2 regions of the Pseudoclavibacter sp. VKM Ac-2888 genome follow, and region 2 is predicted to be linked to the other one. Evidence: riboswitches for the same ligand, from Rfam matches in the RefSeq annotation. Region 2 holds a riboswitch; the other holds the start of a gene.
The links. Region 2 has a riboswitch for FMN ahead of ITJ61_RS10490 (ABC transporter permease). Riboswitches for the same ligand answer to the same signal wherever they lie in the genome.

Region 1 (6,578 bases), on a different contig from region 2:
CGATCACGCACATCGTGCCGCCTGGCGTCGACGCCGACCTCTTCTTCCCCGCCTGGGATGCGCGGGCCGAGCTGGCTGCGCACGAGCAGCGACCCAGGCGTGCCCTGTCTGCCGGGCGCCTGCATCCGCTCAAGGGCTTCGACCTGGCCCTCGACGCGATCGCCGAGGTCGACGCCGACGTCCGCCCCGACTACGTGCTCGTGGGCGCCGCACCGCCGGATGCCGACGGCCGCGAATACGAGGCTCGCCTGCACGACACCGTCGAGCAGCACGGGCTCGCCGACCATGTGCAGTACATCGGCTCGCTCAGCCGGCACGCGCTCGCAGCCCAGCTGCGCCTCGTGGACCTCGTGCTGATCCCCTCCCACTCCGAGACGTACGGTCTCGTCGCGCTCGAGGCCGCGGCATCCGGCGTGCCCGTCGTCGCCTCCGCAGCCGGCGGACTCCGCGAGGCTGTCGTCGACGGCGTCACCGGCATCCTGCTCGAGACGCGCGACCCCGCCGACTGGGCGGCCGCCATCGCGGGCATCCTCCGACAGTCCGAGGTCGCCGAGCGCATGAGCCGCGCCGCACGCGAGCACGCGCTCACCCACTCGTGGGACCTCAGCGCGGAAGGCCTCTTCTCGGTGTTCCGCGACCTCGTCGCACAGGCCCGGCCGGGTTCCGCGCGTGCCTGAGGCCGGCCACAGCCTGCTCGACTCTGTGCGCCACGCGCTGGTCGTGCACGCGCATCCCGACGACGAGGTGCTTGCCGGCGGCGCCCTGCTCCGCGAGCTCCACGAACGCGGCGCACGAGTCACGCTCGTGACGTGCACGCGCGGCGAGCTCGGCGAGATCGTCGACGGCGCGCTGCCAGATGCCACCTCCGTCGGGGAGCTCGCGGCCGTGCGGGAGCGGGAGCTGCGCGGCTCGCTCGACGCCCTCGGCATCGACGAGCACCGCTGGCTCGGCACCGCCCCCGCACGCGCCGAGGGCCTCGCACCCCGCGACTACCGTGATTCGGGGATGCGCTGGCTGCGGCCGGGCCTCGCGGGCCCCGCCGACGAGACTGACCTGCGGTCGCTGAGCGTCGCCCCGCTCGAGGAGGTCACCGCTGATCTCGCCGCCGCGATCGCCCATGACGGGCCGGACCTCGTCATCAGCTACGACGCGACCGGCGGGTACGGGCACCCCGACCATGTTCGGGCGCGGGAAGCGAGCCTCGCCGCATCGCGGGCAGCCGGTGTGCGATTCGCGGAGCTCGTCGAGCAGAGCGAGCGTGCCCTCGCGGCCGAGATCGGCGACCTCGAGTGGTTCGACCTCGAGCAGCACCGGGCCGCGGTCCTCGCCGCCCTCCGCAGCCACCGCACCCAGCTCACGGTCGACGACGAGGGCGCGTCGCTCGTGCACTCGGGCGGGCAGCGGCAGGACGTGCACCTCGCGATCGGTCTGCGCGAAGTGGTGGCGTAGCGAGGCCGTCCGCGCGGGCACCCACCCGGGCATGAGCTGTCCCACGACGTCACACACCAAGCTTGCGGGCTTATGCTCGCCGTGCAACATGCTCCGGGGTCGGTGAAAGTCCGAACCGGCGGTGAGAGTCCGCGACCCGCTCGTCCGCGAGCGGTTGACCTGGTGGAATTCCGGGACCGACGGTTAAAGTCCGGATGGTAGGTGCATGGGAGGCGCTCGTTTCGGCGAGGGCCTCCGAGGCGTCGGCTGCCGGACTCTCCGGCTGCGCCGGCACCGGGACATGGCCCCGTGGTACGCGAAACGCGGAGGTCCGGCCATGCCGATCCAAGAACCCACACGCGTCGACACTGTCGACGCCGCCATGCAATTGGCGCTCTCCCTGGCGGCCCGAGGGCCAGCCCGAGATCCGAACCCACAGGTCGGGTGCGTCTTGCTCGCGCCGCCCTCCGGCGCGGGCGGCCCGCGCCGCATCCTGGGAAGCGGCCACCACCGCGGAGCGGGCACGCCGCACGCGGAGGCCGCCGCGCTCGACGCCGCGCGCGCAGCCGGGGCGGATGTGCGGGGTGCGACCGCCGTCGTGACCCTCGAGCCCTGCGCCCACAGCGGCAGGACGCCGTCGTGCGCCGACGCCCTCCTGCACGCAGATGTCGCGGAGGTCGTCTACGCGGTCGCGGACCCGAACCCGATCGCATCCGGGGGAGCGGCGCGCCTTCGCGCGCACGGGGTGAGCGTGTCGATGGGCACCCGGCAGGTCGAGGCCGAGTCGCTCCTGCGGGTCTGGCTCGTCAATGTCACCGAGCGGCGGCCGTTCGTGACGCTCAAGCTCGCATCCACGCTCGACGGGAGGGTCGCCGCCGCCGACGGGTCGAGCCAGTGGATCACCTCCGAGGCCGCCAGGGCGCACGCGCACGGTCGGCGGGCCGAGGCCTGCGCGATCCTCGTCGGCACCGGAACGCAGCGCGCCGACGACCCATCGCTGTCGGTGCGGGGAATCGCCGCGACTGACGCGTCTCAGCCCCTGCGCGTCGTGATGGGGCTGCGCGAGGTCGAGGAGGGCGCCGCCGTGCGCGCGGAGCCGGAGCTGTTCGTGCACCTCCGCACGCACGACCCGGTCGACGCCCTCGAGGCCCTGCACGCGAGGGGCGTCCGCCACGTCATCGTCGAAGGCGGCCCGACCATCGCGGCGGCCTTCCTGCGCGCCGGACTCGTCGACGAGATCGACGCCTACGTCGCGCCCATCCTGCTGGGCGACGGGGCGAGCTCCGTCGCGTCGCTCGACATCGGGAGCCTCCGGGACGCGAACAGGTGGACCACCGACTCCGTGCATCCGCTGGGCGTCGACACGCTCATCCGGCTCGTCCGGGGCCCCGAATCACCCGCCGTTCACGTCCCCGGCGCTGCACCCGTGGGAGTCGCAGCATGAACGCTGAACTGCTCCGGGCACTCGAGGCGCTGCGGGCGGGACGCCCCGTGCTCGTCGCCGACGCCTCCTCACGCGAGAACGAGGTCGACGCGATCCTCGCGGCGAACACCGCCACCCCCGAGTGGATGGGCTGGATCATCCGCCATTCCTCCGGGCTCCTCTGCGCGCCCCTCCCGGCGGCGCTCGCCGACCGGCTCAGCCTGCCCATCATGGTGGAGCGCAGCGAGGACGCGCGCGGCACCGCCTACACGGTCACGGTCGACGCGGCCGAGGGGGTGACGACGGGCATCTCGGCAACCGACCGGGCAACGACCGTCCGCGCCCTCGCCGCAGCGGATGCGCGCGCGAGCGATCTCATCCGGCCGGGCCACGTGCTGCCCCTGCGCGCCGTGGATGGCGGCGTGCTCGAGCGCCCGGGGCACACCGAGGCGGCCGTCGACCTGGTGCGCCTCGCTGGCACCGGCGAGGTGGGCGTCATCGCCGAGCTCGTGCGGGACGACGGCGAGATGCTGTCGTTCGGCGAGGCGCTCGAGCTCGCGGCAGCCACCGACCTGGTGCTGCTGCACGTCGATGACCTCGTGCGCCACCGCAGGGAGCATCCGGGCTTCCCCGCAATGCCCACGCAGGAAGAACCTCAGGACCACAGCCAGCAGCGCGCCGCCCAGGCGCACGGAAGAGGAGAACGACGATGAGCGGACACGGAGCACCGACAGTGCAGGCAGACGGGCGCGGCATGCGAGTCGTCGTCGTCGCGGCCGAGTGGCACGAGACGGCGATGGACGCGCTGCTCGACGGCGCCCAGCGCGCACTCGCCGATGCCGGCGTCACCGACATCCAGGTCGTGCGGGTTCCCGGCTCGTTCGAGCTGCCCGTCGCGGCGAGCCGCATCGCCATGAGCAGGCCGGACGCGATCGTCGCGCTCGGCGTGGTCATCCGTGGCGGCACCCCGCACTTCGACTACGTGTGCACGGCCGCGACCAACGGCCTCACCGACGTGGCCGTGCGCACGGGCATCCCGGTCGGCTTCGGGGTGCTCACGTGCGACGACGAAGCCCAGGTGCAGGCCCGCATCGGCCTGCCGGGGAGCTTCGAGGACAAGGGGGCGGATGCGGCACTCGCCGCCATCGCCACCGCGAGCGCGCTCCGGGAATGGCCCGCGAGCCAGCCGGCAGGCCTGCCCACGAGCGGACGGGGCTGATCGTGTTCACGGGCATCATCGAAGAGCTCGGTCGGATCTCGAGCATCGAACGGCATGACACGGACGCGCGCCTCACGCTGCGCGCCCCTCTCAGCGTCAGCGACGCGAGGATCGGCGACTCCATCTCGGTCGACGGCGTCTGCCTCACCGTCGCCGAGCTGCTCCACGACGGCTTCACCGCGGACGTCATGGGGGAGACGCTGCGCGCCTCCGCGCTCGGCGACCGGGCCGAGGGCGATCCGGTGAACCTCGAACGCGCCATGCGCCTCGGGGATCGCCTCGGTGGCCACATCGTGCAGGGGCACATCGACACGACCAGCGAGGTGCTGGAGGTGGAGCGCTTCGACGCGTGGCGGCGCATCCGCTTCGCCATCGACCCAGCGCACGCGAGGCTGCTCGTCGACAAGGGATCGGTCGCCGTGTCGGGTGTCTCGCTGACGGTCAGCGCGGTCAGCGCGGTCAGTGCCGTCAACGGCGTCGGGCGAGCCGGCGCAGATGGCTCGCCCTGGTTCGAGGTGTCGCTCATCCCCGAGACGCTCGCCGCGACGACCCTCGGCGACCTTGGCGTCGGGGACCGGGTGAACGTCGAGACCGACATTCTCGCGCGCCACGTGGCGCGGCTCGCGAGTCACCAGGCGTGAGCGAGGGGCAGGCGGGGCGAGCTCTTCGCTCCGTCTGCCCGGCGGGAAACCGGCACCATGCAGCTCAGCGAATCTCAGCGGACCACCTCGATCTTGATTAACCGCTTGATCAAGGCCGCGACGTGTGGTTATAGTCTGCGTAACCGATTAACCACGAACAATGAGGTGACATGGACCAACGAGGGTTCTACAAGCCAGACGGAGCTTGGGTAGGCGACGTGATCCCGTGGCAGGAAGGTGGACGCTTCCACCTCTTCTACCTCCACGAGACCCGTGAAGCCCCGAAGGCTGGCATGCCCTGGCACCGCATCGAGTCGGACAACGTCGTCGACTTCTCCGAGACCGGGGTCGCGCTCGCATCGGGTGGTCCAGAGGCCGCCGACTTCAACGTCTACACGGGCAGCGTCGTGCTCGACCAGAACGGCCACCACCACCTGTTCTACACGGGGCAGAACCCAGCCATCACCGGCCAGGATGGTCGGGCGCTTCAGGTGGTCATGCACGCAACAAGCTCGGACGGTATGCGCACCTGGGAGCGTCACCCCGCACACACATTCGGCGCTACACCCGGCTACGAAACCGGTGACTGGCGCGATCCGTTCGTGTTGTGGGATGCCGATCAGCAGCTCTGGCGGATGCTCATCACTGCTCGCCACGAGCACGGTCCCGATCGACGCCGCGGTGTCATCGCGCAGTGCACCTCGAAGGACCTCACGACTTGGCATGCTGCTGCGCCGTTCTGGGACCCGCGGCAGTACGTCGCGCACGAGTGCCCAGAGGTGTTTCAGTGGGGCGACTGGTGGTACCTCGTGTACTCGGAGTTCAGCGATGCTTTCGCCACCCGCTACCGGATGTCGCGCAGCCTCGAAGGTCCCTGGCAGGTCCCGGAACATGACACCCTTGACGGGCGGGCCTACTACGCGGCGAAATCTGCAGAACGAGAAGGCCGACGCTTCTTCTTCGGTTGGATCGCAACGCGGGAGGGGTCACGCGACGACGGCCCCTGGCAGTGGGCGGGCACCCTGTCCGTGCTCGAAGCGGAACAAGCGTCCGATGGGACACTCGCGTTCCATCCGGCGGCCGAGCTCCGAGAGACGTTCGACACGCTTGCCGGTTCAGGCGGCATCACACCAGGGACGGTGCTTGCCGCGTCGGACGGCTACGCCGAGGTGCTGACCGACCGAGACGCGCCGAGCTCTGCCCGCGTGCGCGCGCGATTCGACATCACGCAGGACACCACTGAATGCGGCGTCCTGCTGCGGGCAAGCGCAGACGGCGACACGGGATACCGACTGCGCCTCGAACCGAAGAGGAATCGCCTCGTCTTCGATCGCTGGCCGCGGGCATCGACCGGCACCGAGCAGTGGCACATCTCCGGGGATGTTCCCCACATCGTGGAACTCGAACGACCCTGCTCCCTCGACGCGGGCGTGCACGAGATCGAGGTCATCCTCGACGGTGAACTCTGCGTCGCGACCGTCGACAATGCCGTGGTCCTGAGCACTCGGCTCTACGACCTGCCCGCCGGCCGTCTGGGCGTCTTCGTCGCTGAGGGCACCGTCACCGTCGACAGCTTCATCATCCAGAGCCGCGACTCAGCGCCCCATTCGCCTTCCCCGCGCCATCAGCACCTCGTCACTACGGCGAGCTGACCTTCATCCACTGTCCCGATCAATCAACGGAGATCTCGATCATGTTCAGAACATCCAGGAAGACCGCCATCGTCGCGACCGTCGCGGCCGCGGCGCTTGCACTCACGGCCTGCGCCGGTGGCGCTCAGAGCGTCGACCCGAGCAACGTAAATCCGGAGGGTGAGATCGTCCCCAGGGAGATCTCGTGGCTCCTGTCCAGGCCGGCTGACGGGGGT
Region 2 (6,578 bases):
CCTCGGGCGATTAGGCTTGAGGACCGTGACGACAGACCGCGACGCCCTCATCGAACTCATCCGCGACGAAGCCGTGTTCCACGGCGACTTCACCCTCACGAGCGGGAAGAAGGCGACGTACTACATCGACCTCCGCAAGCTGAGCCTCGACCACCGCGCTTCGCCGCTCATCGGCCGCGTGCTGCTCGAGGTCATCGAGGAGTTCGAGACCCTCACGGGCGCGCCGGTGGATGCAGTCGGCGGCCTCACGATGGGTGCAGACCCGCTCGCGAGCGCCGTCATGCACCAGGGGCTCGCGCAGGGCAAGATCGTCGACGCGTTCGTCGTGCGCAAGGAGCCGAAGGACCACGGCCGCGGCCGCCAGGTCGAAGGGCCGGACCTGGAAGGCAAGCGGGTCGTCGTGCTCGAGGACACGTCCACCACGGGCGGCTCGCCGCTCAAGGCCATCGAAGCCCTCGAGAAGGTCGGCGCGAAGGTCGTCGGCGTCGCCGTCATCGTCGACCGCGCCACGGAAGCGCAGGGCGTCATCGAAGCCGCGGGCTACCCGTATCGCGCCGCGATCGGCCTCGAAGACCTGGGCCTCGCCTAGGCACTCCCCATGGCAGCGACCCCCACGCCTGAAGCGCGCGAGCAGCCTCAAGCGCGCGAGCAGCAGGTGGAGCGCGCCGCGAAGCGCCGCAACCGCGGCGTCCTCGCAGCGCTGATCGGGGTCCTCCTCCTCGGTGGGTCCGCGCTCGGAGTCTGGCTCCAGCCGTTCGGCGACGGGCAGGTCCCGCCAGAGGAGACGGCCGGGCCCGCGCTCACGGAGGTGCCACTCGCGGGCGTCGACGCGTCGCTGCTCGAGCCGGGCCAGTGCATCCGCGACTACGTCTCGCCCTGGGAGCCCAGGTTCGATGTCGTCAACTGCGACGCCGAGCACTCGGGGCAGCTGCTCGCCGACGTCGAGGCGACGACGCTGTCCGCAGACGCCGAGTATCCGGGCGAGGAAGCGCTCAGGGACCGCGCCCAGATCACGTGCCAGGCGAGCGACGTCCTCGACACCGCCGCGGCCGCGGCCGTGCCCGGGCTCGTCATCGAGGCCAGCTACCCCCTGAACCAGGCCGACTGGGACGCGGGGCTGCGCGGCTACCGCTGCTTCGCCTCCACGCCGGGGGCGTCCACGACCGGCTCGCTCGCGGCGAACCAGTAGCGTGCGACGGCTACGCTCATCGCATGACCTTCGTGAGTGAATCCATCGACATCGATGTGCCCGTCGACGTGCTCTTCAACCTCTACGCCGAGCCGGAGTCGCTCCCGAGCGTCCTCAGCATCGTGAAGCACGTCGAGGTGCTCGGCCCTGACCTCATCCGGTGGGACGTCGAGCTCGTCGGGCAGCGACGCTCGATCGACGCGAAGGTCGTCGTCAACGAGCCGGGCAAGCGCCTTCGCTGGGAATCGGTCGAGGGCCGTGCGTCCTTCGCCGCCGAGGTGCGCACCGAGGCGATCACCCCGGCCAGCACCCGCGTGACGGTGGATGCGGAGTTCGACGCCGGCGGCATCGCCGAGCGCCTCGGCCTCGCGAAGCCCATCGCAGCAGCCGCGATCTCCAGCGAGCTCCGCAGCGCGAAGAAGACCGCAGAGGCGCAGGCCGCCGCCGGATAGCCGTGTCTCGAGATGGCTTTCGCGCCTCGGGATGTGTTGCAAGCCATCCGCGTGCGTGCAGACCATCCCGAGAGAACGGTGGCAAGGGCGACGGCGCTGCTGTCCAGGCATTCCCTGGAGCTGTTCGCTCGTCGCGGAGCGTCACGATGTCGCGCATCACGGGGGCGTGTCGTATTCTGGCGACAGAGTCCACGTGCTCCGGGGTCGGTGTAATTCCGAGCCGGCGGTTATAGTCCGCGACCTGCTCCCGCAAGGGAGTGGCTGATCTGGTGAAATTCCGGAACCGACGGTGAAAGTCCGGAAGGGAGGCGCACGTGACGGCACGCCTCGGCGTACCGTCAGCTCGTGGAATCCGCCGACCAGTTCGGCGACCTCCACGCGCCTCGTCATCCCCGGAGCTTTCCACGAAAGCCGGGTAGATGAACACGACGTCAGCACGCTTCCTCGCACCGATCACGGTGGCGATCGGTGTGCTCGCCGTGTGGTGGCTCGTCACAGCGGCGGGGCTCATCTCGCCGCAGTTCCTCCCTGCTCCCGGCCAGCTCGCCGAGCGCTTCTGGCTCGACGTGACGAAGGGCCCGATGCTGGGCCACGCCTGGGTGACGCTCTCGGCGGCCCTGCTCGGCAGTCTCCTCGCGATCCTCGTGGCCGTGCCGCTCGGCTACCTCATCGCGCGCCTCCCGTGGGTCGATGTCGCGATCACCCCGTACGTCGCCGCGTCGCAGGCCGTCCCGGCCATCGCCCTCGCACCCCTGCTCGTGCTGTGGATCGGCTACGGCCTCGCCCCGACGGTCGTGCTCTGCGCGATCATGTCCTTCTTCCCGATGATCGTCACGACCGTGCTCGGCGTGCGGCAGCTCCCGCAGGACGTCATCGAGGCGGGGCGCATCGACGGCGCCAACTGGTACCAGCTGCTGTGGTGGGTCGAGGGGCCGCTCGCCCTGCCGAGCGTGCTCGCCGGCATCCGCGCCGGTGTGACGCTGTCCATCACGGGTGCCGTCGTCGGCGAGTTCACGATGGGTGGGCGGGGGCTCGGCATGCTCCTCACCCTCAACCGCGACGCCAACGACATCCCCGGTATCTTCTCCACGCTGCTCATGCTCGTGCTCCTCGCGGTCGCCCTGTACATCCTCATGCGGCTGTTCCAGAACGCCGTGACCTGGAACGACGACGAACCCAAGTCGAGGCGGCGCGCCCGCGTGCTCGCCGACGAACCGCTCCCCGCCTGACCTCCCACCGCACCTCTCTCGATCTGGAGACGCCCATGAACACTCGTCCAACCACCGCGGGCTTCCGCTCGCGGGCCGTGCGCTCCGTCATCGCGGCCGGCGCCGTGGCAGCCGTGGCCGTGCTCGCCGGATGCTCCCCCTCGGCAGGTGGCGACGGCGCGGAGGCGCCCGCCGCGGCCGCGGGCGACGTGACCATCGGCCTCACCTACACCCCGAACATCCAGTTCGTGCCGTTCTACGTGGCCGAGGCGAAGGGCTACTTCGACGACAAGGGCGTCAACGTGGAGCTGCGCCACCACGGCGAGGGCGAGGACCTGTTCGGTGCGCTCGCGAACGGCACGGAGGACTTCGTGTACGCGGGCGGCGACGAGATCACGCAGGCGCGGGCGGCCGACATCCCCGTCACCTCGGTGGCGACGCTCTACAACACGTACCCGGCGACGCTCATCGTGCCGGAGGACTCCGACATCACGACGGCCGAGGATGCGCGCGGCAAGACCATCGGCACGCCCGGCCCCTACGGGCAGACGTACTTCGCGCTGCTGTCGCTGCTGCAGAGCAACGGGCTGACGGCGGACGACGTGAAGATCGAGTACATCGGCTACACGCAGCAGGCGGCGCTCACGACGGGCGCGGTCGATGGGGTCATGGGCTACATCAACAACGACGCCGTGCAGTTCGAGAAGGCGGGCTTCCCGGTTCGCACGATCGAGATCGCGCCGGCGGATGCGCCGACCCTCGTCGGCCCGTCCCTGGGGGTCGCCGACTCGATCATCGAGGGCGACGATGCGTCGATCACCCCCGTGCTCGAGGCCCTCGCCCTGGCCACGCAGGACGTGATCGACAACCCGGAGGAGTCGATCGACATCGCCGCCGAGTACATCCCGACCCTCTACACGGACGAGGCGAAGAGCGACGCGCTCGCGACGCTCGAGGCGACCATCCCGTTCCTGTCCGCGCAGGAGGGGCAGCCGCTCTTCACGAACGACGCCGACGTGTGGGCCACGATGGCGACGTTCATGAGCGATCAGGACCTGCTCGAGAAGCCGCTGGACGGCGACGCGTTCACGAACGCGTACGTGCCAAAGGGCTAGACGTCTGAGACCAGGACGTTGTTGACGCGGCGCCGGCAATAACGCCCAGTTCAGTGCTGCGACGAGGACGGCGGCGTTGGAGACGACGAATACCAGTCGTGGCCAGTGGCCAGTGAGTGGGGCGGACGAAGTTGAGGACCAGGCTGACGGGCAGGACTCCCGTGTAGGTGATGACGGCCTGTCGCCAGGTTCCGGGCCGGAATGCTGGCCTCACAGAGTGCTGAAACCTTCGCGCCAGCTTGGGTGCTGCAGAACGAGACCGGTGTCATGGGCGCGCGCGTTCGAGACGGGGCGACCGATATTGCCGGAGTCCGGGGTGTTCGGCTCGGGTGCGCCGACTGCGGCCGCGAAGAGTGGTGCCCACTCGTACCCGGCCGCGGGCTCGTCGTCGACGATGTTCCAGATCCCGCTCGGCCACCCCAGCGCGAGGAGGGCCGCGTGGGCAGCATCGGCGGTGTGGATGAAGGACGCCACTGTCTCGGTGGTCTGCAAGCGACCGGCTCGTGCGTCCTGTCCGTAGCGTCCGTCGCGGGAGTACCAGGTGTCTGGTCCATAGAGCTGACCAAACCGCAACACAACATGCTCCGGGATCTCGCTGACCGCAGACTCGAGCGCCCTCACCGCGGAGATCGTCGTACGCCTGGGTTCGGCGGGGTCGGGATCGAGCGGCTCGGCCTCTCCGGCGAGTTCGGCTCCAGAGGAGTAGACCCAGGAGATGCTCTCTGCGATCATCCGAGACGTACCAGCCTGCCGGGCTGCGTCGACGAGATTGCGGGTGCCCACGATGCGCAAGCGCGCGTTGCTTGCAGAGCTTCCCGTGCCGAGATCCGTCAGGAGATGCACGATCACCTCTGGTCTTGCCTGGCCCACCGCCTGCAACACGGCGTCTCTGTCGAGCGCATCAACGACGATCGGGGCCGCGCCGAGCCGGCTCAAGAGGGCCGCCCTGACCTCGGAGCGGGTTGTGGCTGCCACCTCGTGCCCGGCCGCGTTGAGCAGCGGAATGAGTGCACGCCCGAGCACGCCGGAACCACCAGCAATGAAGATGCGCAACAGGAACCCCTCTCGTCAGGAACGCTCACGAGGCTAAACCAGCCCTGGACCATCTGAAAGTTCCAGATGACGAGCAGTATCTTGGTCCAATGGATGATCTCTTCCGTCTGGACAGGTCATTGCCGAAAGCGCGTGCGGTCGAGCACACCATCCGCAATGCGATCGCACGAGGTGCCCTCGCTCAAGGGGCCAGGTTGCCTGCCACGCGCGAACTCGCTGTGGAGTTCGGCATCGCCCGCAACACCGTCGTGGCCGCGATCGACGACCTCGTCGCCGAAGGCGTCCTGGAAGCCCGGCCGCGGGCCGGGATTTTCGTCGCTCGCAACACCTCCCCGGCACACCGCACGGAGAAGACTGCCCCCGGGATGCGGTCTGGGTTTGATCTGCGACCAGGGCAGCCTGAGCGTGGCTCCTTCCCGACCGCACGATGGCTCGCTGCCACCCGGCGCGCCGCGTCATCCGCGGGAGCCTTCGAAACGGATGGAGCGGGCGTCTTGGAGTTGCGCAGCGAGCTCGCGGCCTATCTCAGTCGAGCCCGCGGGGTAGAGACCACTGCCGAGGCGATCGTGATCTGTGCTGGTTTCCGCACCGCCTGCACGCTTCTTGCCGCCGCACTCGCATCTCAGGGCGCGACAACGATCAAGATCGAAGACCCATCGCTGCCCGGGATCGACCGGCCCTGGCGCACGGCCGGGCTCACCGTGAACGATCTTCCCGTAGACAACGACGGTGCCGATGTCAGTCAGCTACGCAATGAGACCGACGCAGTCCTGCTGACCCCGGCGCATCAGTTCCCGCTCGGCGGCGCGCTCGCCCCCACCCGACGTCAACTCGTCGCTGATTGGGCCACAACAAACGACAGCTACATCATCGAGGACGACTACGACGGCGAATTCCGCTTCGATCGTCGCCCGATCGCGGCACTGCAACGATCCGTGCCCGAACACGTCGTCTACGCGGGTAGCGCCAGCAAGACCCTCGATCCCGGGCTTCGGCTCGGCTGGCTCGTCCTTCCGCACGATCTCGTACAGCCCGTCACTGAGGTCTCCGAGGCCCTCACTGGCGGCGCCCCGGTACTCAACCAGCTCGCTCTCGCGTACCTGATCCGCAGCGGGGACTACGAACGCCACATCCGCCGCCAGCGCCGCGAATACGCTCGACGCCGCGCCTATCTTCAACGCGCGCTCCACAGTGCGGGGTACGACGTCCCCGGTATCCCGGCCGGACTCCACGCCCTGATCCCGGTGAGTGAGGATCAGGTGACCTTGGCGAGCGACCATGACGGCCTCTCCTCAGACGCTGTCGCAGTGCACACGCTTTCCCGCTACACCCGAAGCCATCCGCAACCCCGAGCGCTCGTCACCGGATTCGCTACACCCTCGCGCCCTCAATTCGAACCAGCGATCAACGCCCTCATCGCGCTACTGAACACGCCTTGACGTCTACAACCTCACGGCGAGCAACGGCTAGGCGTCCTCCGGCTCCTCGCCGTCGCGCGCGGCCATCCGCTTCTGGATGGCCGACGTGACGGGGCCTGTGAGGAGCAGCAGCAGCCAGGTGT

Region 1: another riboswitch for FMN. It lies ahead of ribD (bifunctional diaminohydroxyphosphoribosylaminopyrimidine deaminase/5-amino-6-(5-phosphoribosylamino)uracil reductase RibD); the one in region 2 lies ahead of ITJ61_RS10490 (ABC transporter permease).

Annotation. Positions count from the first base shown of each region.
Region 1 covers NZ_JADKSM010000005.1:42,030-48,607, forward strand. The annotation lists gene ITJ61_RS19350 (glycosyltransferase) at 1-677, shown strand, start outside; gene ITJ61_RS19355 (PIG-L deacetylase family protein) at 670-1,449, shown strand; FMN riboswitch at 1,535-1,659, shown strand; gene ribD (bifunctional diaminohydroxyphosphoribosylaminopyrimidine deaminase/5-amino-6-(5-phosphoribosylamino)uracil reductase RibD) at 1,766-2,872, shown strand; gene ribB (3,4-dihydroxy-2-butanone-4-phosphate synthase) at 2,869-3,564, shown strand; gene ribH (6,7-dimethyl-8-ribityllumazine synthase) at 3,561-4,070, shown strand; gene ITJ61_RS19375 (riboflavin synthase) at 4,073-4,711, shown strand; gene ITJ61_RS19380 (family 43 glycosylhydrolase) at 4,882-6,363, shown strand; gene ITJ61_RS19385 (ABC transporter substrate-binding protein) at 6,405-6,578, shown strand, end outside.
Region 2 covers NZ_JADKSM010000001.1:2,217,551-2,224,128, reverse strand. The annotation lists gene pyrE (orotate phosphoribosyltransferase) at 26-589, shown strand; gene ITJ61_RS10500 (septum formation family protein) at 599-1,189, shown strand; gene ITJ61_RS10495 (SRPBCC family protein) at 1,213-1,641, shown strand; FMN riboswitch at 1,832-1,958, shown strand; gene ITJ61_RS10490 (ABC transporter permease) at 2,061-2,870, shown strand; gene ITJ61_RS10485 (ABC transporter substrate-binding protein) at 2,906-3,964, shown strand; gene ITJ61_RS10480 (NAD-dependent epimerase/dehydratase family protein) at 4,175-5,017, opposite strand; gene ITJ61_RS10475 (PLP-dependent aminotransferase family protein) at 5,107-6,456, shown strand; gene ITJ61_RS10470 (TMEM175 family protein) at 6,484-6,578, opposite strand, start outside.